4 regions of the Nonomuraea sp. NPDC052116 genome follow, and region 1 is predicted to be linked to each of the others. Evidence: riboswitches for the same ligand, from Rfam matches in the RefSeq annotation. Region 1 holds a riboswitch; each other region holds the start of a gene.

Region 1 (5,442 bases):
GGCGGCGGCGGGCGCCCCGACTACGCGGGCATCGCGGTCTCCACCGTGGCCATCAGCGCGCTGCTGCTGGGCCTGACGGAGAAGGGCCTGGACGGCAACACCTGGACCGACGCCGCCGTGGCCGGGCCGATCGTGCTCGCGGCCGCGTTGCTGGCGGTGTTCGTGCTGGTCGAGAGGCGGGCGGCCAGCCCGATCATGCCCATGCACCTGTTCGGCAACCGCACCTACACGCTCGTGAACGTCACGTCTTTCTTCACGGCCTTCTGCATGTACGCCGGCGTGGTGTTCCTGCCGCGTTACTTTCAGCAGTCCCTCGGCGTCAGCGCCACCGAGTCCGGGCTGAGGATCTACCCGATGACGCTGGCCATGGTCCTGGGCAGCGTCGTCATGGGCGCGCTCATGTCCAGGACCAGGGTCTACAAGCCGTGGCTGGTCGCCTCCCCGTTCCTGCTCGTCGCGGGCACCCTGCTCTGCCTGAACCTGACCGCGCACACCGACGGGCTGCTGCTGGCCGGCTGGATGCTGCTGATCGGGCTGGGCATGGGCCCGATGCTGTCCGGCCTGACCGTGGCCTCCCAGCAGTCCGTCGAGCCGCAGTACATCGGCGTCGCCTCCGCGAACCTGACCTTCTTCCGCCAGATCGGCGGCTCCGTGGCGCTGGCCGTCGGCGGCACCCTCTACACCTCGACGGTCACGGCGGACGCGCCCGTGCACGGACTGGCCGCCGCGCACGCCTCCGCCGCGGCGGCGGTCATCCCGTCGCTGGGAGTGGCGGGGGCGCTGCTCGCCCTGGTGGCGCTGGTGGCGATGCCGGCCAGGCGGCTGGAGGTGCCCGCCACGCCGCAGAGCAGGGTTGAGGCCAGTTTCGCGTCATAAGCGGGGCCATGCGAAGCTGTGATAGTCCCCAACACCATGGAGGTCCTCATGGCGGAAACACCGGAGCCGGAAGTCAGCGAGACTCCCGAGGACGAGATGAAGCGCAAGTTCCGCGAGGCGCTGGAGCGCAAGCGTAACCAGCACGCGGACTCGGGCGCGGGTGGCAAGGGCGGCGACCCATCGAAGATCCACGGGGCGCACGGTCCGGCTGCGAGTAAAAGATCGTTCAGGCGCAAGAGCGGCGGCTGAGGCCGGGAATTTCAAGGGGGTACGGCAATGCCGTGCCCCCTTTCTCTATGCCGGAGGCAGGTAGATCTTTACACCGATTCATGACGAACTGTTTGTGTTTGTCCGGAATACGTGGTTAGAGTGATGCCCACTTACCAGCCGGTGGCGTGGACCACACAAGGGAACCAGCCGACTGGCGCCTAATCCCGATCACTCGGGAGCCGGGGACCCACCTCCCTGGGGTGAATCCGACCTTGTGTCGGTAGGGCAACTCCACCGCCCGAACCCGTCAGCTAACCCGGTAGGCGAGATGGAGAGGACATATGCAGAACTTGAATGATCACGTAGAACACCCATACAGCGTGATGACGGCCGCCCTCTGAGCGGTCCCTTCTCCAGGCTCGTTTCGCGCTCCGCGTAGCTTTCCCCCGTCAGGTGCTTTCCCCTGCTACGCCCTTTTTCAAGCGAGCGCAATCTCCCTGCCCCCTCGCGAAGGACTGTACTTTTCATGTCTGCACGTTCTGGTTTGCGTACCCTCGCTCTGCTCACCGCCTCCACCGTCGGCGCGCTCACCATCGCCGGCACCGCGGCCCACGCCGACTCCAACACGGACGAGAAGGTCCTGCTCAAGGGCTCGACCACCGCTTCGTACTTCTGGGACGACTCCTCCGGCCGCGCCGGGGACACCGGTCTGCCCGCCAGCGGCAAGCCCATGCAGAAAGGTCTGGCCGCCAGCCCGAGCTGGCCGCTCATGACCGAGGGATACGTGATTCACGACGGCAAGAAGCTGCCCTTCTTCGTCGGCGACCGCGGCCCGGGCGTGCCCTCCAACAACGGCGTCATGCTCGACCTGGACGGCAAGACGTTCGCGGAGCTGACCGGCGGCTCGTTCAACATGGAGACGCTCGGCGTCGACGGCGTCGGCGGCCAGGGGCACATCAAGGTCGACTACGTCATCACCAAGTGGGGCAACGGTCCCGGCAAGAAGAACTACCCGGTCCCGTTCTCGACCGGCGCCTGGTCCGAGCGTGACAACAACCCGGCCGAGCCCCCGGCGGCCGGTGCGGCCGTGCCGCCGCCTGCGCGCGAGGCCGGAGAGTGGAGCGCCAGCACGGGCGCCGTCGTGGCCAGCGCCGTGGCCGCGGTGGGCGGCAGCGTGGTGCTCGCCAGCGACCGCGTCCGCAATCTTCTCAAGGGCTGAACTTTACGGACCTGGACCAGAATGTCATTCTGGTCCTCGTGACCACCCGCGTAGCCGCGAACGGCATCGAAATCGCCTACGAGAGCTTCGGCTCGCACGAGGGGCGCCCCCTGCTCCTCATCATGGGGCTCGGCGCGCAGCTCATCCACTGGGATGAAGGGCTCTGCGCGCTGCTGGCGGACCAGGGACACCACGTCGTACGGTTCGACAACCGCGACGCCGGTCTCTCCACACACTTCTACGACCAGGGCGTTCCCGCGATGGGGGCGCCTTCGCCGTATCTGCTGGACGACCTGGCCGACGACTCGGCGGGACTCATGGACGCGCTGGGCTGGCCGGCCGCCCACGTGGTCGGGGCGTCGATGGGCGGCATGATCGCCCAGGCGCTGGCCATCCGCCACCCGGACCGGGTGCTGACCCTGACCTCGATCATGTCCACTCCCGGCCCCTCGGCGGCCCCGCCCACCGAGGCCGCGCTCGCCACCCTCATGGCCGCGCCCCCCGCCGACCGCGATGCGGTCCAGGCCCAGGCGGTGCGGACCTGGTCGGTCATCGGCTCGCCCGGATACGAGCTGGACCGCGAGCGGATCACCCTGCTGGCCGGACTCGCGTTCGACCGCTGTTTCGACCCCGGCGGGACGGCCCGGCAGCTCGCCGCCATCATGGCCTCGGGCGACCGCACGGCGGGGCTCGCCGGGGTGCGGGTGCCCACGCTGGTGCTGCACGGGGAGGCGGACCAGCTCGTTCCGGTCGCGGGCGGCCAGGCCACGGCCGCGGCCGTCCCCGGCGCCCGGCTGGTGACCTACCCGGGCATGGGCCACGACCTGCCGCGCCCGCTCTGGCCGTCCGTCGTGGCCGAGATCAGCAAGCTCACCGCCGACTAGCCGAAGTGGGCACGGGTCTCCGCGAACGCCTGGTCCGTGCCCTCCAGCGCCCTGGCCACGTCGGCCTCCGTGTGCGCGGCCGACATGAACCAGTTGTGCCACGGGTGCAGGTAGACCCCGTGCCGCAGGCAGGCGTCGCTCCACCACATCGCGACGGAGAGGTCGGCGTCCCCGTCGAAGCTGAGCCACGGGATCGTGACGGGCCCCGTCTGGTTCACCACGAACCCGTGGGACTTGGCCTGCGCGTAAAGCCCCTCGCGGAGCTGCGTGCCCGCGCGTTCCATGGCGCCGATGCCGTCCGTGTCGCGCAGCGTCTCGATGGTCGCCTTGGCCGCCGCCATGGCGACCGCCGAGAACCAGAACGACCCCGTCGAGTACAGCGTCTGCGCCGGTCCGCGCAGCGCGTCCGTGCCGGTGACGGCGGCGATCGGGTAGCCGTTCGCCATGGCCTTCGACCAGGCGGTCAGGTCGGGCCGCACCCCGTACGGCTCCCAGGACCCCCGCAGGTCGACCCGGAACCCGGCCCGCACGTCGTCGATCACCAGCGCGGCCCCGAGCCGGTCGGCCAGGGCGCGGGCGCCCCGCGCGAAGGCGGGCTCCACCAGCTCCTGGTCCTCGAAGGAGTCGTGCTTGAACGGCGTCACGATGATCGCCGCCACGTCGCCCTCCACGGTCGCCGCCGCGGTCTCCAAGGACTCGAGTGAGTTGTACGTGAACTCCACCAGGTCGGCCCGCTCGTTGGGCGTCGTGCCCGCCAGGGAGGGCGTGCACCAGGGGTCCGCCCCGTGGTAGGCGCCGTGCGCCATCAGCACCTTGGTCCGGCCGGTGGCGGCGCGGGCGACCATGAGCGCCTGCGTGGTGGCGTCGGTGCCGTTCTTGGAGAACATCGCCCAGTCGGCGCTGGGCACGGTGTCCACCAGCAGCTCGGCCAGCTCCACCATGATCGGGCCGGGGCCGTTGAGGCAGTCGCCGAGCGCGGCCTGCCGGGCGGCGGCCTCCTCCACACGTGGGTGGCGGTGGCCGAGCACGACCGGGCCCCAGCTGCACATGAAGTCGATGTACTCGCGACCGTCCACGTCCCACTGGCGGCAGCCCTCGCCGCGTTCGAAGAACTGCGGGAAGCCGGGGGCGAAGAGGGCGGCGTTGAGGTGGCCGTACATGCCGCCGGGGACGACCTTCAGTGCGCGCTGACGGAGTTCTGCGTCGGTCATCCGAGAGTCCTTAGAGTCGAGTCGAGATCGATGAGGCCGGCGTCCGAGCCGAGCCCGGTGGCGACGCGGGCGGCGGCGGCCGTGCCCCAGCGGGCCGCGGTCAGCACGTCCTGCCCGTGCAGGAGGCCCGTCAGGAACCCCGCGCAGTACGCGTCCCCGCAGCCGGTCGTGTCCGAGACGTCCACCTTGAGTGCGGGCACCGTCTCGGCGCCCTCCGCAGTGACCACCAGGCTGCCCGCCGCCCCCAGCGTGACGAGCACGCCGCGCGGCCCGTCGGCCAGCAGGGCCCGGGCGGCCTCGCCGACGTCGGAGGCGCCGGTCATGAGGAGGGCCTGCGACTCGTTCGGCAGCACGTAGTCCACGTGCGGCAGGAAAGCGCGGGCCATTCCCAATAAGTCGGGCATCTCCGAAAGGAGGTCCATGGTGATGACGGTGCCGGACGCGCGTACCTCGTCCAGGAGGGCGAAGAACGCCGGGTCGCCGAGGCCGAAGGTGACGTCCATCCCGCCCAGGTGGATCGCCCGCACGCCGCGCAGCACGTCGGGGTCGAGGTCCGCGTACGTCACGCCGAGGTTGGCCCCCGGCACGTGGAAGCTGGGCCGCCCGCCGTCGGGCCTGATGGGCAGGATCGACGCGGCCGTCTGCTCGCCCGCCCTGCGCACGAGGCGCGAGACGTCGACGCCGCGCTTGGCGAGCACCGCCACCAGGAAGTCACCCAGCTCGTCGTCGCCGGCGGCTCCCATGGTGATCACGGGGTTGCCCAGCTTGACCAGGTCGACGGCGGTCCCGGCGGCGGCGCCGGCGGCGGTGAGGCGGATCTGCTCCACCAGTACGGTGTCCTGGCCCTCGGGGATGTGATCGATGGGCCTGGCGAGAATGTCGACGATGTGGACGCCGACGGTGGCGACGGTCATAGTCTAAATAGACAGACGTCCGAATAAAAAGTCAATGGAGGAGCCGATGCCCAAGATCGTCGATCACGACGAGCGCCGGCGCGAGGTCCTGTCAGCCGCCCGCCGGGTGATCGTCAGGGACGGCATCG
Region 2 (5,442 bases), on a different contig from region 1:
TTCTGATTTGAGGCGCAAGCTCCACGACGCCCGCGAGCGGGCCAAGGGCGCGGTGCAGCGGGCCGACGAGATGGAGCACGCGGCGGAGGACGCCAGGTCGGCCGCCACGGCCGCGGGCACCGCGGGCGAGTCCGAGCTGCGGCGGCTGCGCGAGCGGCTGGCCGACGTGGAGAAGCAGCTGGAGGCCTCGCGCCGGGCCGCCCGCGAGGGCAGGAGCATCGAGGACGCCCGCATCCGGGTGCTGCTCGACGCGCTGCAGGACGCCTCGGCCGGGCTGCGCAGGGAGCTCGCCCTGCCCACGATGATCAGTCGGCCCGCCGACTCGGTCGCCGCGGTCACCGGCGAGCGGCCCGGCGTCCGGGGGGTGCCCGCGCGGGCGCTGGCCGACGACGATCCGCAGCTCCTCGACCAGCTCCTGGCCCTGCCGCAGGTCCACCTGATCATCGACGGCTACAACGTGACCAAGACCGGCTACGGCACGCTCACCCTCGCCGACCAGCGCACCCGGCTCATGACCGGGCTCGGCGGGCTGGTGGCGCAGACCAGGGTCGAGGTCACCGTCGTGTTCGACGGGGCCGAGCTGAACTCCCCGGTGCAGGTCGTGGCGCCGCGCGGGGTGCGGGTGCTGTTCAGCCAGCCGGGGGAGATCGCCGACGATCTGATCCGCCAGCTCGTACGCGCCGAGCCGCCCGGCCGGGCCATGGCCGTGGTGTCGTCGGACCGCGAGGTGGCCGAGTCCGTCAGGCGGATGGGAGCCAGACCCGTTCCGTCTGGCTTGCTGCTGCGCAGGCTGGGCCGGGCCTAGATTACCTGCACCCCTTACGGGCGGATTTGCCGCGCTGTGCCAGGGATATTACGAATTGGGTGGATAGCGTGTGACCTCACCCGCCACTTCTGTACTATTCGCCCCAGATATCATCCCTGGGAGGCGACACAGTGAGGTTTGGCAGGGTGCCGGTGGCCGCGGGTCTCGCGTTCGGGCTGGTCCTGTCCCCCATGGGAGCCGCCGTCGCCGATCCCCGGCCGACCCTCGGACAGGCCAAGGCCAAGCTCGACAAGCTCAACGACAAGGCCGACAAGGTCGTCGACCGCTTCAACACGGCCACCGAGCGGTACAAGGCCGCCAAGGGCGCCTACACCAAGCTGAACGACCGCTACAAGACCAAGCTGGCGACGGTCGCGGACCTGCGCGCCCAGGTGATCGGCATGGCCGTCGACAGCTACAAGCTCGGCACCGACGTGACCTCCCTGCCCGGCCTGGTGAGTGCGGACCGCCCCGACGACTTCCTGATGAGCCTGGCGCTGGCCGGGCAGCTCTCGCGGGAGCGGGCGGAGAAGCTGGCCGCGTTCGACCGGGAGAACCGCGGGCTGAAGGTCGAACGCGACAAGGCGGAGGAGGCTTTGGAGGCGGCCGACCGGGAACGGGACGGGGTCGAGAAGGAGCGTTCGGAGATCATGAAGCTGATCTCCGAGCAGAAGAAGCTCCTGAAGAAGCTGGGCGCCTACAACCCCGGCAACCCGAACAGCGTCGGCATCCAGTACACGGGCCCGGCCTCGGGCAACGCCGCCGCCGTCCTGCGCTTCGCCTTCGCCCAGGTGGGCAAGCCGTACGTGTTCGGCGGGACGGGCCCGGGCGGCTGGGACTGCTCCGGCCTGACCCAGGCGTCGTGGCGCGCCGCGGGCGTGTCGCTGCCGCGCACGACCTGGCAGCAGTGGGCCTGGGGCGCGAGCCGCAAGGTCTCACTGAGCGCCCTCCAGCCGGGGGACCTCATCTTCAGCTCGAGCCTGGGTCACGTCAGTATCTACGCCGGCGACGGGAAAATCGTTCACGCGCCGCAGACGGGCGACGTGGTCAAGGTCGTCAAACTCTCGTCGTACGGCGGCCGCCTCGTGGGCGCCATCCGCCCGTAGCTACGACGCCGAATCGTTGATCGCATCAACCGAACGAGGTTCGGTTGATGAGTGATGGGAACGATCCAGCACGCCTGACGAGCCACAACAAGTGTGACAAACACGACATTTGGGGCCTGACAAACGGGCGCGAAATCAAATGTGAGCAGCGTCACATTTCGATAACGGAACCTGGTGTTCCAGCAGGGATTTCCCTCCTTACTGACTCCACTATCTGATCTTTACAGGCGGTGTCCCGCTTTGCCGATCCTTGACCCTTCGGCGTAGCTTCTGGCGACGTCGCGGTGAACAAGCCATGTCCCCCGCGAACCCGCACCGGTCTCTCCCGGTGTGAGACAGATAAAGATCCGCTGGTCAACCGCCCAAATGTCCCCATATCAACACGTTGGTCGGGACGGTTGGCCTGCCGAATCCGTGCAGCCAGGAGGCACGGAGCCGGGGACCCAGCGATCCCAGTTCCCCAGGGATCAGGGGGTGAATCGGCGCGCACATCGCGCCGTAGGGCGACTTCCAGGCCCGAATCCGTCAGCTAACCCGGTAGGCATTCGTGGAAGAGTCAAGGAGAAATCCTGTCTACCTCCCTGCATAACCCCCGTCTGTCCCGCATTGCCCTGAGTGGCGTAGCGCTCACGATGACCGTGACGGCCGGAGGTGCGATCCTCCATGCCCCAACGGCTCAGGCTGCCACGACCGATTCGGCTTCGACGACCAAGGCGGCCGCAACCGCCGGAACCTCGAAGACGACCTCGGCCGCGGCGCTGAGGGCGGCCAAGGTCGCCCGTCAGAAGGCGAAGGCCCGCAAGGCGGTCTCCGTGGCCAAGAACCAGGTCGGTGACCCGTACCGGTACGGAGGCACAGGCCCCGGTTCGTTCGACTGCTCCGGCCTCGTCCAGTACGCCTGGAAGAAGGCCGGGGTGAAGCTCCCACGCGTGGCGGCCAGCCAGTTCGCCCGCAGCAAGAACAAGGTCTCGTGGCGGAACCTCCGGCCCGGCGACCTGATGTTCTTCAGGGGGCTCGGCCACGTGGGCATGTACGTCGGCAAGGGCAAGATGGTCCACTCGCCTCGGACAGGCGAACGGGTACGCATCGACAAGCTGAGTGGATGGCGGCGGGCGTCGTTCGTCGGCGCTGTCCGTCCCGGCATGTGAAGAAGCCCCGCCCGGCTCCTCCGGGCGGGGCTCTCCCATTGTTGCTTTCATTTTTTACGGCGGAGCACGGGCGGCGCCACCCGCCGCACCTGGCTGAGGGCCTCCAGGGAGACGCCCGCTGACCCGCACAACGCACCCACCGCAACGGCACCCCCTCAAAACAGCCACCCCACCCCACCCACCCACCCCACCCGCCTCACGGCTTCCCGCGCCACGGCTCACGGCCCCACGACCCTCGGTCCAATGACCCTCGGCTCGCGGGCCAGGCTCCCCGTTCGATGGCGCGCGGTGTGCGGTCCTCTGGCGCGCAGCCACCGCATGCGGTGCGGGTGGGCGGTTCTCAAGGGCGCGCGGTTCTCAAGGGGGTGCGGAGTGGCCGGTCAAGGGCCGGCGGGCGGCTACGATCGGGCATCGTGTCAGGGCAGGTGAATCGGCGGGCCGCGATCGTCTCCGTCCTGCTTCTCGCCGTCACCCCCGCCAGCGCCCCCACCCCCGATTCCCCCATCCTTCCCGCCGAAGTCCGCGGCCTGTGGGGTGACGGCGAGGTCGTGGTCCGTGGGGCGCGGTCCGTGGTCGTCGGCCGGCACATCACCCCCGCCGAGCTCGGCGACATCGCGCGGAGGGCTGATCGGGCGGGGCAGCGGGTGTCGGCGGTGCTCGGAAGGTCAGTACGACCGCTCGTAGTCGTTCCCTCGTCCGCCGCCGAGGCGGCCGGGCTGGCCGGGGTGGGGCGGGTCGACGGGCTGGCGGCGGTGGCCGATCGCGGGCGCGTGATCATCGTTCCCGAGTTCTTCGCCAGGCTGAACTCCACCGGCAAGGACGTCGTACTCGCCCACGAGCTCACCCACGTCGTCGCCGGCACCGACCGCCTGCCCCCATGGCTCTATGAGGGGTTCGCCGACTACGTCGGCTATCGCGACTCCGGACTCCCCGTGAGGACCGCGGCCGCCGAGCTCGCCGCCGAGGTGCGGGCCGGGAGGCTGCCGAGGGAATTGCCCGGACCTGCGGCTTTCGCGGCTGACGGGCGGGACCCCGTCCGGCTCGCCCGGGCGTACCAGGAGGCTTGGCTGGCGTGTCGCTTCCTGGCTGACCGGTTCGGTGAGGGGACGCTGGTGAGGCTCTACCGTGACGCCCGCGCGGGCGGCGTAGACCGAGCACTCGCCGCGCTCGGCCTCTCCGCGGCCACGCTGACGGCACGGTGGCGCGACTACGTGCGAGACCGGCTCGCGTGAGGGGGAGGCAGATGAGCGAACGGCGGAACGTGGACGACGCGTCGCAAGAGGCGTCGAAGGAGGGTGAGGAGGCCGGAGGCGCCACGGCTCTGAGTGGCGAGGCGCGCGGTCACGGTGAGAGCGCGTCAATGAAGAGGGAGAGCGCCGGCCCGATGCCGGGAGGTGGCCCGTCCGTGAAGGGGGAGGGCGTCGGCCCGACGTCCGGGGGTGGCGCGTCCGTGAAAGGGGAGAGCGCGGGCTCGGTGGCCGGTGGCGGGGTGTTCGTGAAGGGGGAGAGCGGGGGCGGAAGACGGGGGCAGAGTGAGGGTGTGTCCGTGAACGGGGGAGGGCCGCCGGAGTCCGACGGCGAGCGCCGGCTGAGGCGGCAGGCGGCGGTGGCGGCCGTGCTGCTCGGCCTGGTGATCGCGGCCGTGGCCGCCTTCAGCACCCCCTGGCACCTCCTGACCTCCGGACCGCCCGACCCGGCCCGCGACTTCACCGCCGCGCAGATCGCCAGGTCCGAGGCGTTCGACGCGGCCAGCACCCTGCCCGCCTACCTCTCGCTGGCCCTCACGCTGATCATCGCCGGGCTGCTCGTCGCCACGCCGTTCGGCGTGAAGCTGGTGGCGTGGCTCAAAGGCCCCTGGTGGCTCCGCGTGGTGCTGGGCGTCGTGGTCATCACCCTCTTCACCCAGCTGATCAAGCTGCCGATCGCCATGTGGGGCGAGACGCTGCTGCGCGGTTACGGCCTGTCCATCCAGACCTGGGGGTCCTGGGCAAGCGACCGGCTCAAGAACATAGGCGTCGACGCGTTCATGCTCAGCCTGATGCTGCTGGTGCTCGTGGCGCTGGCCCGCAGGTTCAGGCGGTGGTGGATCCCGGCCGCCGTGGGCGCGTTCGCGCTGACGGTGCTGGCGTCGTTCGTCTACCCGGTGGTGTTCGAGCCGCTGTTCAACGACTTCACGACCATGCAGCAGGGCCAGCTCCGCACCGAGCTCCTGGACATGGCCAAGCGGGACGGCGTGCCGGTCGAGGACGTGCTGGTCGCCGACGCCTCCCGCAGGACGACGGCGCTGAACGCCTATGTGTCCGGGTTCGGCGCCACGCGCCGCATCGTCGTCTACGACACGCTGCTCAAGGCCCCGAAGGCCGAGGTCGAGCTGGTCGTGGCG
Region 3 (5,442 bases), on a different contig from region 1:
GGGCTGCATGGCGTACAGCTCGTCCCTGAAGCTGAGCCAGTTCTCCTCGGGGACGCAGCGGGCGGCAGCGGCGGCGCGGATGGAGTTGGAGCGCATGGGCTCGTCCTGGAAGATCGTCACCGGGTGGAAGACGACCTTGACCTTGCCCTCCATGGCGAGTTTCCTGATGGTGCCGTCCACCTTGGCGTGCATGTCCTTGCAGATCGGGCAGTCGAAGTCCTCGTACACGTCCAGCACGGGGGCGTCCCCGCCCCGGTCGGCCAGGACCATCGATCCGTCCATCTGCCGGGTCAGCCGCACCCCGTCGGACGACCGGCCCGGCTCCGAGAACGACACCACCCCGAGTATGGCGATGGCCACGCACGCGAGCGCCACCGCCAGCAACCGCTTCATCATCAGCCCACTCTCACCTCATTGATCGCGCAGACCCTACCCGATGCCGGGAGAATGGATATATGAAGGCATACCTCCTAGATCCCGCCGTAGCACAGTACGTCCTCGCGCACACGACCCCGCCCGACGCCCTGCTGGACGAGCTGGCGAAGGAGACGCTCAGCGCCACCGGGGACGCCGCCGGCATGCAGATCTCGCCCGACCAGGGCACCTTCCTGACCATGATCACTCAGCTCGTGGCGCCCCAGGTCGTCGTCGAGGTGGGGACGTTCACCGGCTACTCGTCCGTGTGCATCGCCAGGGGCCTGTCCGGCGGGCGGCTGCACTGCTTCGACGTGAGCGACGAGTGGACCTCCGTCGCCCGCCGCTACTGGCGCGAGGCCGGGGTGGAGGACCGCGTGACGCTCACGCTCGGCCCCGCGCTGGAGACGCTCGCCGCCTTCGACCAGACCGTCGACCTGGCCTTCCTCGACGCCGACAAGGGCAACTACCCCGGCTACTACGAGCTGCTCATGGAGCGCCTGCGGCCCGGCGGCCTGATCGTGGCGGACAACACGCTGCGCCGGGGCCACGTGGCGGACCCGGCGCACGAGGAGCAGACCACCGTGGACATCCGGCAGTTCAACGACCTGGTGATGGAGGATCCGCGGGTGACGGTCCTCTTGCTGCCGGTCGCGGACGGGATGACCCTGATCAGGAAGAACTAGGCGCCGCGGCCGGGCCCTCGCGGACCCGGCCGTCCCCACTAGACGATCTTGTGGATCCAGTTGTGGGCGTCGGGGCGGGCGCCGTACTGGATGCCCACCAGCTCCTCACGCACCCGCATCGTCACGGGGCCGGGGTTGCCGTCGGCGACGCTCCAGGAGCGGTCGGCGCCCTTCACGGTGCCCACCGGCGTGACCACGGCCGCCGTGCCGCACGCGAACACCTCGGTGAGCTCCCCGGACTCGCATCCGGCCTGCCACTCGTCGATCGAGATGAGGCGCTCCTCGGTCTCCAGGCCCAGGTCGCCGGCCAGCTCCAGGATGGAGTCCCTGGTGATGCCGGGCAGCAGGGTGCCGGTCAACGCGGGGGTGACGAGCTTGCCGCCGAGGACGAAGAACAGGTTCATCCCGCCCATCTCCTCGACGTACTTGTGCTCGTGGGCGTCCAGCCACACCACCTGGTCGCAGCCGTTCTCCACGGCCTGCCGCTGCGCGACGAACGCGGCCGCGTAGTTGCCGCCGCACTTCGCGAAGCCCGTGCCGCCGGGGGCGGCCCGCGTGTACTCGGTGGACAGCCAGACGGAGACGGGCTTGAGCCCACCCGTGAAGTACGAGGCCGCCGGGGAGGCGATGACCATGTACTTGTACGACTTCGACGGGTAGTTGACGCCGAGCCCCGCCTGGGTGGCGATCATGAAGGGCCGCAGGTAGAGGCTGTGACCCTCGGTCGTGGGCACCCATTCCTTGTCGGTCTGGACGAGGAGTTCGAGCGACTCCACGAAAGCCTCCTCCGGCAGCTCCGGCATGGCCATCCGGAGCGCGGAGCGGTTGAAGCGGGCGGCGTTCGCGTACGGGCGGAACGCGACGATCGAGCCGTTGGCCTGGCGGTAGGCCTTGAGCCCCTCGAACAGCTCCTGCGCGTAGTGGAAGACCGAGGTCGCCGGGTCGAGCGAGAGCGGGCCGTAGGGAAGGAGCTTGGCGTCGTGCCAGCCCTGCCCCTCGGTGTAGTCGATCGAGACCATGTGATCCGTGAAGGTCTGCCCGAAGCCGGGGTTCGCCAGTACCTGCTCCCGCTCGGCCGCGGTGCGAGCGTGGTCGGATAGCTGCACGTCGAAGCTGAGCTTCTGAGCGATGGTCATGACGTCGGTCCTTCTCTCTGCGAATCTGCCCAAATCTACAGAAATCTGCGGATCGGTGCTGGTGAGCGGGCGCTGCCCGGAAGGCAGTCCCGGTACTTCCTATTGTCTCGCTATATGGGATGGCAAGCGGCCAATGCGGCGATCAGCCCTTTTGGACGCAAAAAAGCGCCTGGCGGCCCTCGTCGGACCACCAGGCGCGTTGGGGCTAGGCGGTCCTAGCCGGATACTCGCGCGGTGATGTCGTCACCGATCTCGTGGGTGGTGCGACCCGCCCAGCCGGCCAGCCGCTCGAGGATGTCATCGGCGACCGCCTGCTCGACCTTGGCCGCCTCGGCGTGCAGGCCGAGGTGGTCGAGGAGCATGGCGACGGACAGGATGGTCGCGGTGGGGTCGGCCTTGCCCTGGCCGGCGATGTCCGGGGCACTGCCGTGCACCGGCTCGAACATGCTCGGCGCGGACCGCTCGGGGTTGATGTTGCCGCTGGCGGCCAGGCCGATGCCGCCCGCGATGGCGGCACCCAGGTCGGTGATGATGTCGCCGAACAGGTTGTCGGTGACGACCACGTCGAACCGCTCCGGCTGGCTCACGAAGAACATCGAGGCCGCGTCGATGTGGCAGTAGTCGGTCGTGACGTCGGGGTATTCCGCCGCCAGGCGGTTGACCGTGCGCTGCCACAGGTCACCGGCGAAGGTGAGGACGTTGGTCTTGTGGACGAGCGTCAGCTTCTTGCGCGGCCGCGTGACGGCCTTCTCGAACGCGTAGCGCACCACGCGCTCGACACCGTAGGCGGTGTTGAGCGACTCCTGGGTGGCGATCTCGTGCGGGGTGCCGCGCCGCATGGCGCCACCGGTGCCCGCGTAGAGGCCCTCGGTGCCCTCGCGGACGACGATCATGTCGATGTTCTCCGGCGGCGTGTCGGCCAGCGGGGTCTCCACGCCGGGGAACAGCTTGACCGGGCGCAGGTTGACGTAGTGGTCGAACTCGAAGCGGAGCCGCAGCAGCAGATCGCGCTCAAGGATGCCCGGCGGCACGCTGGGGTCGCCCACGGCGCCGAGCAGGATCGCGTCGTAGCCGCGCAGCTCTTCGAGCACGGCGTCGGGCAGCGTCTCGCCGGTACGGTGATAGCGTGCGGCTCCCAGGTCGTAGTGAGTGGGCTCGATCTTCGTGCCCACTGCCTCCAGGACCTTGAGCCCTTCGGCCACGACCTCGGTGCCGATCCCATCGCCGGGGATGACGGCCAGACGGATGTTACGCGACTCCATGGGCGGTACCTTACCGCGTCGTCTCGGCTGACGAACACTTCATCTCATCTTTCGGACGCCCCCTTTGTCCGGTATTGCGGTTCTTTGACCGTTTCGTTAAAGTCACGGACCAGCCTAATCCGCGCGCCGTTGCGTGGAGTCGGGGACCCACATTCCCCCTGGGGCGAGTCGGCATCCCCATGCCGTAGGGCTACTTCCAGGCCCGAGCCCGTCAGCTAACCCGGCCGGCCGTATGGAAGGACAGACCCCTGTCTCGAATCGCCATCGTCCTGGCGGCGGGCGCCGCCGGGCTCATGCTGGCTCCCCCCGCCCATGCCTCGACCAAGATCGACGACCTCACCACCCTGACCGGCGGCCAGATCAAGGAAATCCAGGAGAAACAGGCTCCGAAGCCCGCCTGGAAGATCGCCATCAAGTTCGCCATGAGCAAGCGCGGCACCCCGTACGTGTGGGGCGGTGCCAGCCCGAGCGGCTACGACTGCTCCGGACTCATGCTCAGGGCGTACGAGCACGCCGGAATCGAACTCCCCCGCACCGCCGCCGAACAGTACGGCGCGTTCACCAAGAAGATCGCCTGGCAGGACCTCAAACCCGGCGATCTGGTCTTCTTCCACGGCCTCGGGCATGTCGGGATGATCTCCCGGCCCGGCTACATGGTCCACTCGCCGCACACGGGTGACGTGGTCAAGGAAGAGCGCCTGACCTCCTGGCGCAGAGACTCCTTCGTGGGTGGCGTCCGCCCCGACCGCAAGGGCGTACGGCTCTGGTCCGAGCTCCAGAAGCAGCGCGACGAAACGCCCACCACCCTCACGGCCACCCTGTAGGAGGCTGCGGCGTCCGCCTCCCCACGCGACGGTCAGGGGAGGCGGGCGTCGAAGATGAGGTCCCAGGCACGGGTCCTGGCGTGGGCCACCGCGCCCAGCAGGACGCCGCTGTCCCCCAGCGTGCTGGCCACCACCGACGGCCGCAGCGGGCCGAGCTCGGCGATGCGGGCCTCGATGGCCTCCCCCAGGAGGTCCAGGTTGCGGCCCACGCCGCCGCTGAGCACGATCACCTCCGGATCCAGCACGGCGGCCACCGCCACCAGCAGGCCGCCGATGCGGCGCCCCTCGGCCTCCACCACCGAGCGGGCCACGCCGTCGCCGGAGGCCGCCGCGGCGAAGACCTTCTTGGCCGTCTCCAGGCCCAGGCCGGCGGCGCGGGCCGCGCGGACCACTCCGGGCGCGGCGGCGACCGCCTCCGTGGCGCCGTGGGCCAGGGCGTCGCCCGCCGGCGGCGCCGGGTCCTCGGTCGCGGGCACGTACGAGACCTCCCCCGCCGCTCCCCGGGCGCCCACGTACAGCTCACCGTTGATCACGATGCCCATCCCGACGCCGGTGCCGACGGACACCAGCGCGAAGTTGGACTTGCCGCGCCCCGCCCCGTGCGTGTGCTCGCCGACGGCGGCCAGGTTGATGTCGTTCTCGATGACGAGGTCGACCTCCATCTCGGCGCGCAGGCGCTCGGCCAGGTCGGAGCCGGGCAGGTTGGGGGCGAACTCCAGGCGGCCCAGCTCCGGGTCGTACACGCCGGGCGTGCCGACGACGGCGCAGGCGATGTCGGGCCAGTCGACGACGGCCTCGCGGGCGGCGGCCCGGCACAGCTGTCCGACCAGGACGGCCAGTTCGGCGGAGGTGAGGGCGGTGTTGCGCCCGTCCCTCCGGCCGGCGAATTTCCCGCGCAGGTCGGCGACGGCGACCCTGATCCAGTCACGCCCGATGTCGACGCCGGCGACGTGGGTGGCGGCGGCGTTGACGTCGTACAGGGACGTGACCGGCCCCGGGCGGCCGGAGACCTCGCCGACGAGGTGAACGAGCCCGTCCACCTCCAGCCCGGCCAGGGCCGCGGACACCGTGGGCTTCGACAGGCCGGTGATCTTGGCGAGGTCGGTGCGCGAGGCGGGGC
Region 4 (5,442 bases), on a different contig from region 1:
GTTGCGGAGGTGGCGGGATCTCGTGCCCGTGATCCGCCCCGCGCATGTACAACAGTGCCTATGAAGGATGACGATGACCTCCAGGCGCGGGGAGAGGATCTTTCGGCTGTCGTCACGGCGGTGCTGACCGGGTCGCGGCTGTTGGTGGCGGTCGCGGTGAGGTCATTGGGAGCGGTCGGGGACAGGGTCACGTTGCCGCAGTTCAGGATGCTGGTGGTGCTGGCCGGCCATGGTGAGACCAAGCTGGTCACGATGGCGGAGCTGCTGGGCGTCAACTCCTCCACGGCGATGCGGATGGCCGATCGGCTGGTGGCCGCCGGGTTGATCGTACGGGAGGTCAATCCGCACAACCGGCGCGAGAGCCTGATGCGGCTGACGGACGAGGGACGCCGCATCGTGGACGAGGTGACCGCGCGCCGCAGGGAGGAGATCGGCGCGATCGTGGCGCGGATGTCGGCCAGGCAGCGCCGGGCGCTCATCTCGGCGATGAACGCCTTCAACGAGGCGGGCGGCGAGCCACCCCTGGACGTGCCGAACCCGCTGGGCTGGTCCGCCGTCTGAATCGCTTACGCGGCGGCCGGAAGCCGTGCGGGCTCCCTCCTCGGCCGTCAGATGGACGGGGTGGGGAAGCTCTCGGGTGTCGTCAGGCCGGTGCTCTCCAGGAGGCGCTGGTGGTTGAGCACCGCGGCGTTGGCCTGTTCGGAGAAGCGCCGGACCAGGGTGTTCTGCGTGGTGCCGCGTACCGTGCCGATCAGGCTGAAGATCTGTCCGTGCGCCAGGCGCAGCCATTTGACGTACGTCTTGTCATAGGCGGATCCGGACCTGCCGGAAATATCTGTCATCCAGTCCTGCTGCTGAGGCGTGGGCTTCACCGGCAGTTTGACCTTCAGCTTGGCGGCCACATCGCGCACCTGCCCGTCGAGCATGTCGTGCTGAGCCGCGATCTCCTTGCTGACCTGGCGGACGCGGGCGCTGTTGGCGCGCTGTATCGCGTCCTGGGCCATGGGCATCTCCCACAGGCTGGCGAGCCGGACCTTCTTGATGAGCTCCTGGTCGGCCTCCGACAGCGGTCCCCACTTGGTCTGCCGGGTGCGGGTCTCCGGCTCGTCCTCCACCGGTTGGACGGTGGGTGCGTCGGTCGGTCCGGTCTCGATGTCGGTCGGCTCGGTGCCGAGGCCGGCGGTCGGCTCGGTGCTGAGGCCGGCGGTGTCAGAGACGGGCGTCGGCGTGTAGCCGGCGCAGGCGGTCAGAGTGCAGAGGGCGGCAATGCCGCAACTGATGAGAGCGCGACGGCTGTCGAGGAGTCGCATACGCCGTCATCCCCTTCCGGTCCCTTGGACGCGGCCTTCGTGAGTGGCGCCGGTCACTGAGGGATACGCGGGAGGGTGCGGGAGTGTTCATGGCATTGTGCAAGATTTGCATTGCGCAAGACTGCCGGGGTCCGCTGAGCCGTTGCCCGAGGCGGCCTTCACCGGTGCCATCCGTGGACGGCGTCCACCGCGTGCTCCTCCGGGCCGAGAGGAGCACGCGGGGCGGCGTCCACCCGATCGCGGTGCGGACCCGCCGTGTGGGCTCAGGCCGTGGGGCGGCCCAGGCCGCGCAACTGGTCGGCGGTCAGCGCGGAGACGTTCTGGTCGACAGGGGACTCGGAGTACTGGTGGATGGCCCAGGACTTCCAGTCGGCGGGCGGGGAGATGGCCCCCTTGGCCTTGCTGTAGTGGGCGACCCACAGCGGGTACTCGGACAGGCCCTTGCCGTACTTGTTGGCGAAGTTCCAGCCGCTGTAGAACATTGGGGTGATCCCCGTCTTGTCCTTCACGTACGACAGCCACGTCTTGGCCCAGGCGTTGACTTCGGCGACGGATCTGCCGTTCGCGGTCTCCAGGTCAAGGACCAGCAGGTCGCCGGCCTTGGCGGGCTGCGAGTTCACCACGGACAGGAAGTGCTCGGCCTCCGCGATGGGATTGTTGCGGGGATGGCCATAGTGGTACGCCCCGCGCACGATGCCCTTCTTGCCCAGCTCGCGCCAGTGCCTGGCGAATGAGGCGTCGCGGAAGGACGTGCCTTCCGTGGCTTTGATGATGCCGAACTTGGCCGGGCTGGCATTCCAGTCGTACAGGGGCTCGTAATTGGAGATGTCCAGGCCGTAGATGAGGGGTCCGGCTGCCTGACGAGTCGCCGGCACCGGGTTCTGCGCGGTGGGCGATGCGAAGGCGAAGGTGGCGATGGCGGCGGTTCCGGCGAGGATCGCGACGGCGACGGTGAAGCTGAGGTACTTGGTGAGGAGATCGCGGTGATTCTTGAGGATGTAGGCGATTGTGGCAAGCCGGGGCTTGGACATGAGGCATTGACTCCTTGCTTCCATACCGCCTACCGGGTTAGCTGACGGGTTCGGGCCTGGAAGTGCCCTACATGGCGCAGCCTGGGCTGGCGTCTGATTCACCCCAAGAACGTGGGTCCCCGGTTCCGCGAGGCGCGGATTCGGCGGCCGGACGCTGTCCCCGAAGGGCTTCTTCGGGCAGCGCGCGGTCCGGTCAACGAAGCGGCAACGATGTGGCGAAAGGGCTCCACATGTGTGCCGCAACTAGGCAAAAGATAGACATATACCCATAGATGGCGCAAGTAGCGCAAATCGGATTCGCGGGTGTGGGCGACTGGGCGGCGCTGAAATGCCGTGCCTGTAGGGATTCTGGCACTTGGCAAAAAATCGGGGGCGTCGCTTCCGGGCCTTTATGATCTCGGCACAGGTGGGGCAGGCCATTCATGCGTTGCCATTGTGACAAAACACCGTTCTACCGGTAATCGTGACTCCAGCCCCGTCCTTTGACGTCCGCGGCGCCGTCGGGCACGCGGGAGCCGGGCGGACTCCAACTCTCCGGGGGTCCGCACGTCGATCGGCCCCGGCGGGTCACCGGATCCCGGCAGGTGTCCCGGCGTCGCCGGTGCCGAGGGTGGTCAAGCGGGCTCCTCATCGGGGGTGGTGATGGGCAGGCCGGCGTCGGCGGCCCGGGGGTAGGCGTCGTCGATGTGGACCACCTGGCGGCCGCTGCGGGCCAGCAGGCTCGCGGCCGCCGCGGCCCGGTAGCCGGTGCCGCAGTGCACCCACACCGTTCCCTCCGGCACCTCGGCCAGGCGCTCCGGCAGCTCGGGCAGCGGGATGTGCACGGCGCCGGCCACGTGGCCGGCCCGCCATTCGTTGCCCATGCGCACATCCAGGACGGTCAGGCCGCCGACCGGTTCCCCCGCGCGAGCGGCGGCCAGGTCGGCGAAGGTCGCGGTGGCCAGCTCGGCGATCAGGCCCGGGTCGTGTCCGGCCCACTGTTCGACGGAGCCGGTCGAGGCGGCGGCCGGGCGGTCTATGCCGATGCGGGCCAGCTCGCGCTGGGCGGCGGCGACCTGTTCGGCCGACTCGCCGAGCAGCGTGAGGGGTGCGCCCCACGGGGCCAGCCAGCCCAGCCAGGTCGCCATCGGCCCGTCCAGGCCGAAGCTGAGTGTGCCGGCCAGATGCCGGTCCGCGAACGCCTTGCGTGAGCGCAGGTCCACCACCCATTCGCCCGCCCGCAGGCGAGCCAGCAGCTCCGCGCTGTCGGCCCGCCGCGCCGGGGTCAGGTCGATCGGCTCCGCTCCGGCGGCGTTGCGCGCGCCCATATGGGCGTAATAGGCGGGGTAGGCGTCCAGGCCTTCCAGGATGTGGGTGACGAAGTCGTCGGCCTCCATCCGCAGCACCGGGTTGACGTCCTTCTCCCGGCCGATGGTCGAGGCGGACGCGCCGGACTGCGTGACCGCGCAGAAGCTGCCGAACCCGTGCGTCGGCCAGAGCCGCGCCCCGTCGGGCAGCAGGCCGGACAGCCGCCGCGCGGAGGCGTGCTGGTGGCGGGCCAGGGTGCGGGCGTGCTCGGCGCCCAGCAGGTCGGTACGCCCGGTGCCGCCGAACAACAGCGACCCTCCGGTGAACACCCCCTCCGGCCCGCCCGGCCCGGCCACCACGTAGGACAGGTGGTGGAAGGTGTGCCCCGGCGTGCCCACCACGTCCAGCCACATCCGCTCGGAGACGGCGACCCGATCTCCGTCATGCACCGGCACACGGTCGAAGCCGACCTCCTCGGCCCCGCCCACCAGGTACGCCGCCCCGCTCACCCGGGCCAGCGCCAGGCCGCCGGAGACGTAGTCGTTGTGCAGATGGGTCTCCACCACGTGGGTGATCCGCACCCCCAGGCGGCCGGCCAGCGAGAGGACGCGGTCGATGTCGCGCTGCGGATCGACCACCACCGCGACCTGCCCGTCATGGGCGAGATAGCTGCGGTCCCCCAGGGAAGAGGTCTCGATCACCTCGACCTGGATCGTCATCTCCTTGTCTCCTTTCGATCGTCAAATACCCCGGGGGGTATCAAGAGAACATACGGGTGCCCCAGGGCACCCGATCACACGGTCACGAAAGAGCGAGGAACAGCTTCTCCAACCGCTCCACGCTGATCGGCGGCTCCTCACCCTGCTCGCGCGCCACCTGGCACTGCTGCAACCCGGTCGAAATGATCTTGAATCCGGCCCGGTCCAACGCCTTCGACACCGCCGCCAGCTGCGTCAGCACCTTCTCGCAGTCATCGGCGTTCTCGATCATCGCGATCACCCCGCCGAGCTGGCCGTGGGCCCGCTTCAGCCGCGTCAGCGCGTCCCTCAGGACGGTCGCGTCCATCTCCATCCGCACCACCTCCGCGCCCAATATACCCCCGGGGGTAACTCGGCAAGGGCCGCGGCGGTAGTCAGCGGCGCTGAGAGCCCTGGTCCACCTTGATCAGGGTTCCGGCCGGGGGCGGTGACGTGCTGGAGCCGCGCGTATTTCCGACGGGAGCAAGGGAACGAGAACGTGATCTCGGGACCTGACGTGCTCCTACGGGCGGCGGCGAGGAGGTCCGGCGAACGATTCGTCATGACGCGCGGGGTGTCGTGGGCGGCGACAGGTTGAGGAACTCAGATCTCGGATCGGCGAAGGAGGCCGGTCCTCTTCGGTGAGCTCAGGATCGGGGTCACCTCCAGCCTGCGGACATCGTCAAGCGATCCGACGGTCTCGGTGAGAAAGGAGTACAGCCCGCCCAGATCGTCGGCCGCGACGGCCACCAGGAGGTTCGCCGCCCCGGTCGTGGCCGCGGTGAACCGCACCTGCGGATGCCGGCTCAGCTCTTGTCCGGTCGCTTCCAGGCTGCCTGGACCGGTGGCGATCCACAGCAGCGCCTCACTGCCGATGCCCAGCAGCCTCAAGTCCACTTCGCACGCCATACGCACCATGTGGGCAGAGATGAGCAGGTCCAGCCGACGGCGCACCGTCGACGCCGACGTTCCCAGCCGGGTGGCCAGGTCGCTGTAGCCGGCGCGCGCGTTCGCGGCCAGCTGGTCGATGAGCGCGTCATCGAGCGGTTGAATCTGCGGCGCGTCGGCGGGCTCTCG

Evidence for each region. A riboswitch is a leader RNA that binds a small molecule or an ion and turns the genes downstream of it on or off. The one in region 1 is predicted to bind cyclic di-AMP.
Region 2: linked by a shared signal. The riboswitch ahead of AB0L65_RS28875 (C40 family peptidase) and the one ahead of AB0L65_RS21760 (hypothetical protein) in region 1 are both predicted to bind cyclic di-AMP.
Region 3: linked by a shared signal. The riboswitch ahead of AB0L65_RS51250 (C40 family peptidase) and the one ahead of AB0L65_RS21760 (hypothetical protein) in region 1 are both predicted to bind cyclic di-AMP.
Region 4: linked by a shared signal. The riboswitch ahead of AB0L65_RS42090 (GH25 family lysozyme) and the one ahead of AB0L65_RS21760 (hypothetical protein) in region 1 are both predicted to bind cyclic di-AMP.

Annotation. Positions count from the first base shown of each region.
Region 1 covers NZ_JBFAWA010000010.1:236,873-242,314, reverse strand. The annotation lists gene AB0L65_RS21770 (MDR family MFS transporter) at 1-876, shown strand, start outside; gene AB0L65_RS21765 (DUF5302 domain-containing protein) at 925-1,125, shown strand; cyclic di-AMP (ydaO/yuaA leader) riboswitch at 1,292-1,427, shown strand; partial or broken gene AB0L65_RS21760 (hypothetical protein) at 1,727-2,092, shown strand; gene AB0L65_RS21755 (alpha/beta fold hydrolase) at 2,344-3,189, shown strand; gene AB0L65_RS21750 (aminotransferase class III-fold pyridoxal phosphate-dependent enzyme) at 3,186-4,400, opposite strand; gene AB0L65_RS21745 (carbohydrate kinase family protein) at 4,397-5,314, opposite strand; gene AB0L65_RS21740 (TetR/AcrR family transcriptional regulator) at 5,361-5,442, shown strand, end outside.
Region 2 covers NZ_JBFAWA010000016.1:65,665-71,106, forward strand. The annotation lists gene AB0L65_RS28865 (NYN domain-containing protein) at 1-805, shown strand, start outside; gene AB0L65_RS28870 (NlpC/P60 family protein) at 937-1,911, shown strand; cyclic di-AMP (ydaO/yuaA leader) riboswitch at 2,306-2,470, shown strand; gene AB0L65_RS28875 (C40 family peptidase) at 2,544-3,059, shown strand; gene AB0L65_RS28880 (hypothetical protein) at 3,473-4,291, shown strand; gene AB0L65_RS28885 (M48 family metallopeptidase) at 4,606-5,442, shown strand, end outside.
Region 3 covers NZ_JBFAWA010000041.1:32,436-37,877, reverse strand. The annotation lists gene AB0L65_RS51270 (thioredoxin domain-containing protein) at 1-396, opposite strand, end outside; gene AB0L65_RS51265 (O-methyltransferase) at 456-1,100, shown strand; gene AB0L65_RS51260 (branched-chain amino acid aminotransferase) at 1,139-2,236, opposite strand; gene AB0L65_RS51255 (3-isopropylmalate dehydrogenase) at 2,452-3,498, opposite strand; cyclic di-AMP (ydaO/yuaA leader) riboswitch at 3,600-3,743, shown strand; gene AB0L65_RS51250 (C40 family peptidase) at 3,792-4,322, shown strand; gene AB0L65_RS51245 (ROK family transcriptional regulator) at 4,355-5,442, opposite strand, start outside.
Region 4 covers NZ_JBFAWA010000028.1:100,726-106,167, forward strand. The annotation lists gene AB0L65_RS42080 (MarR family transcriptional regulator) at 61-561, shown strand; gene AB0L65_RS42085 (DUF4142 domain-containing protein) at 609-1,310, opposite strand; gene AB0L65_RS42090 (GH25 family lysozyme) at 1,574-2,341, opposite strand; cyclic di-AMP (ydaO/yuaA leader) riboswitch at 2,353-2,497, opposite strand; gene AB0L65_RS42095 (MBL fold metallo-hydrolase) at 2,956-4,347, opposite strand; gene AB0L65_RS42100 (metal-sensitive transcriptional regulator) at 4,430-4,699, opposite strand; gene AB0L65_RS42105 (Lrp/AsnC family transcriptional regulator) at 4,969-5,442, opposite strand, start outside.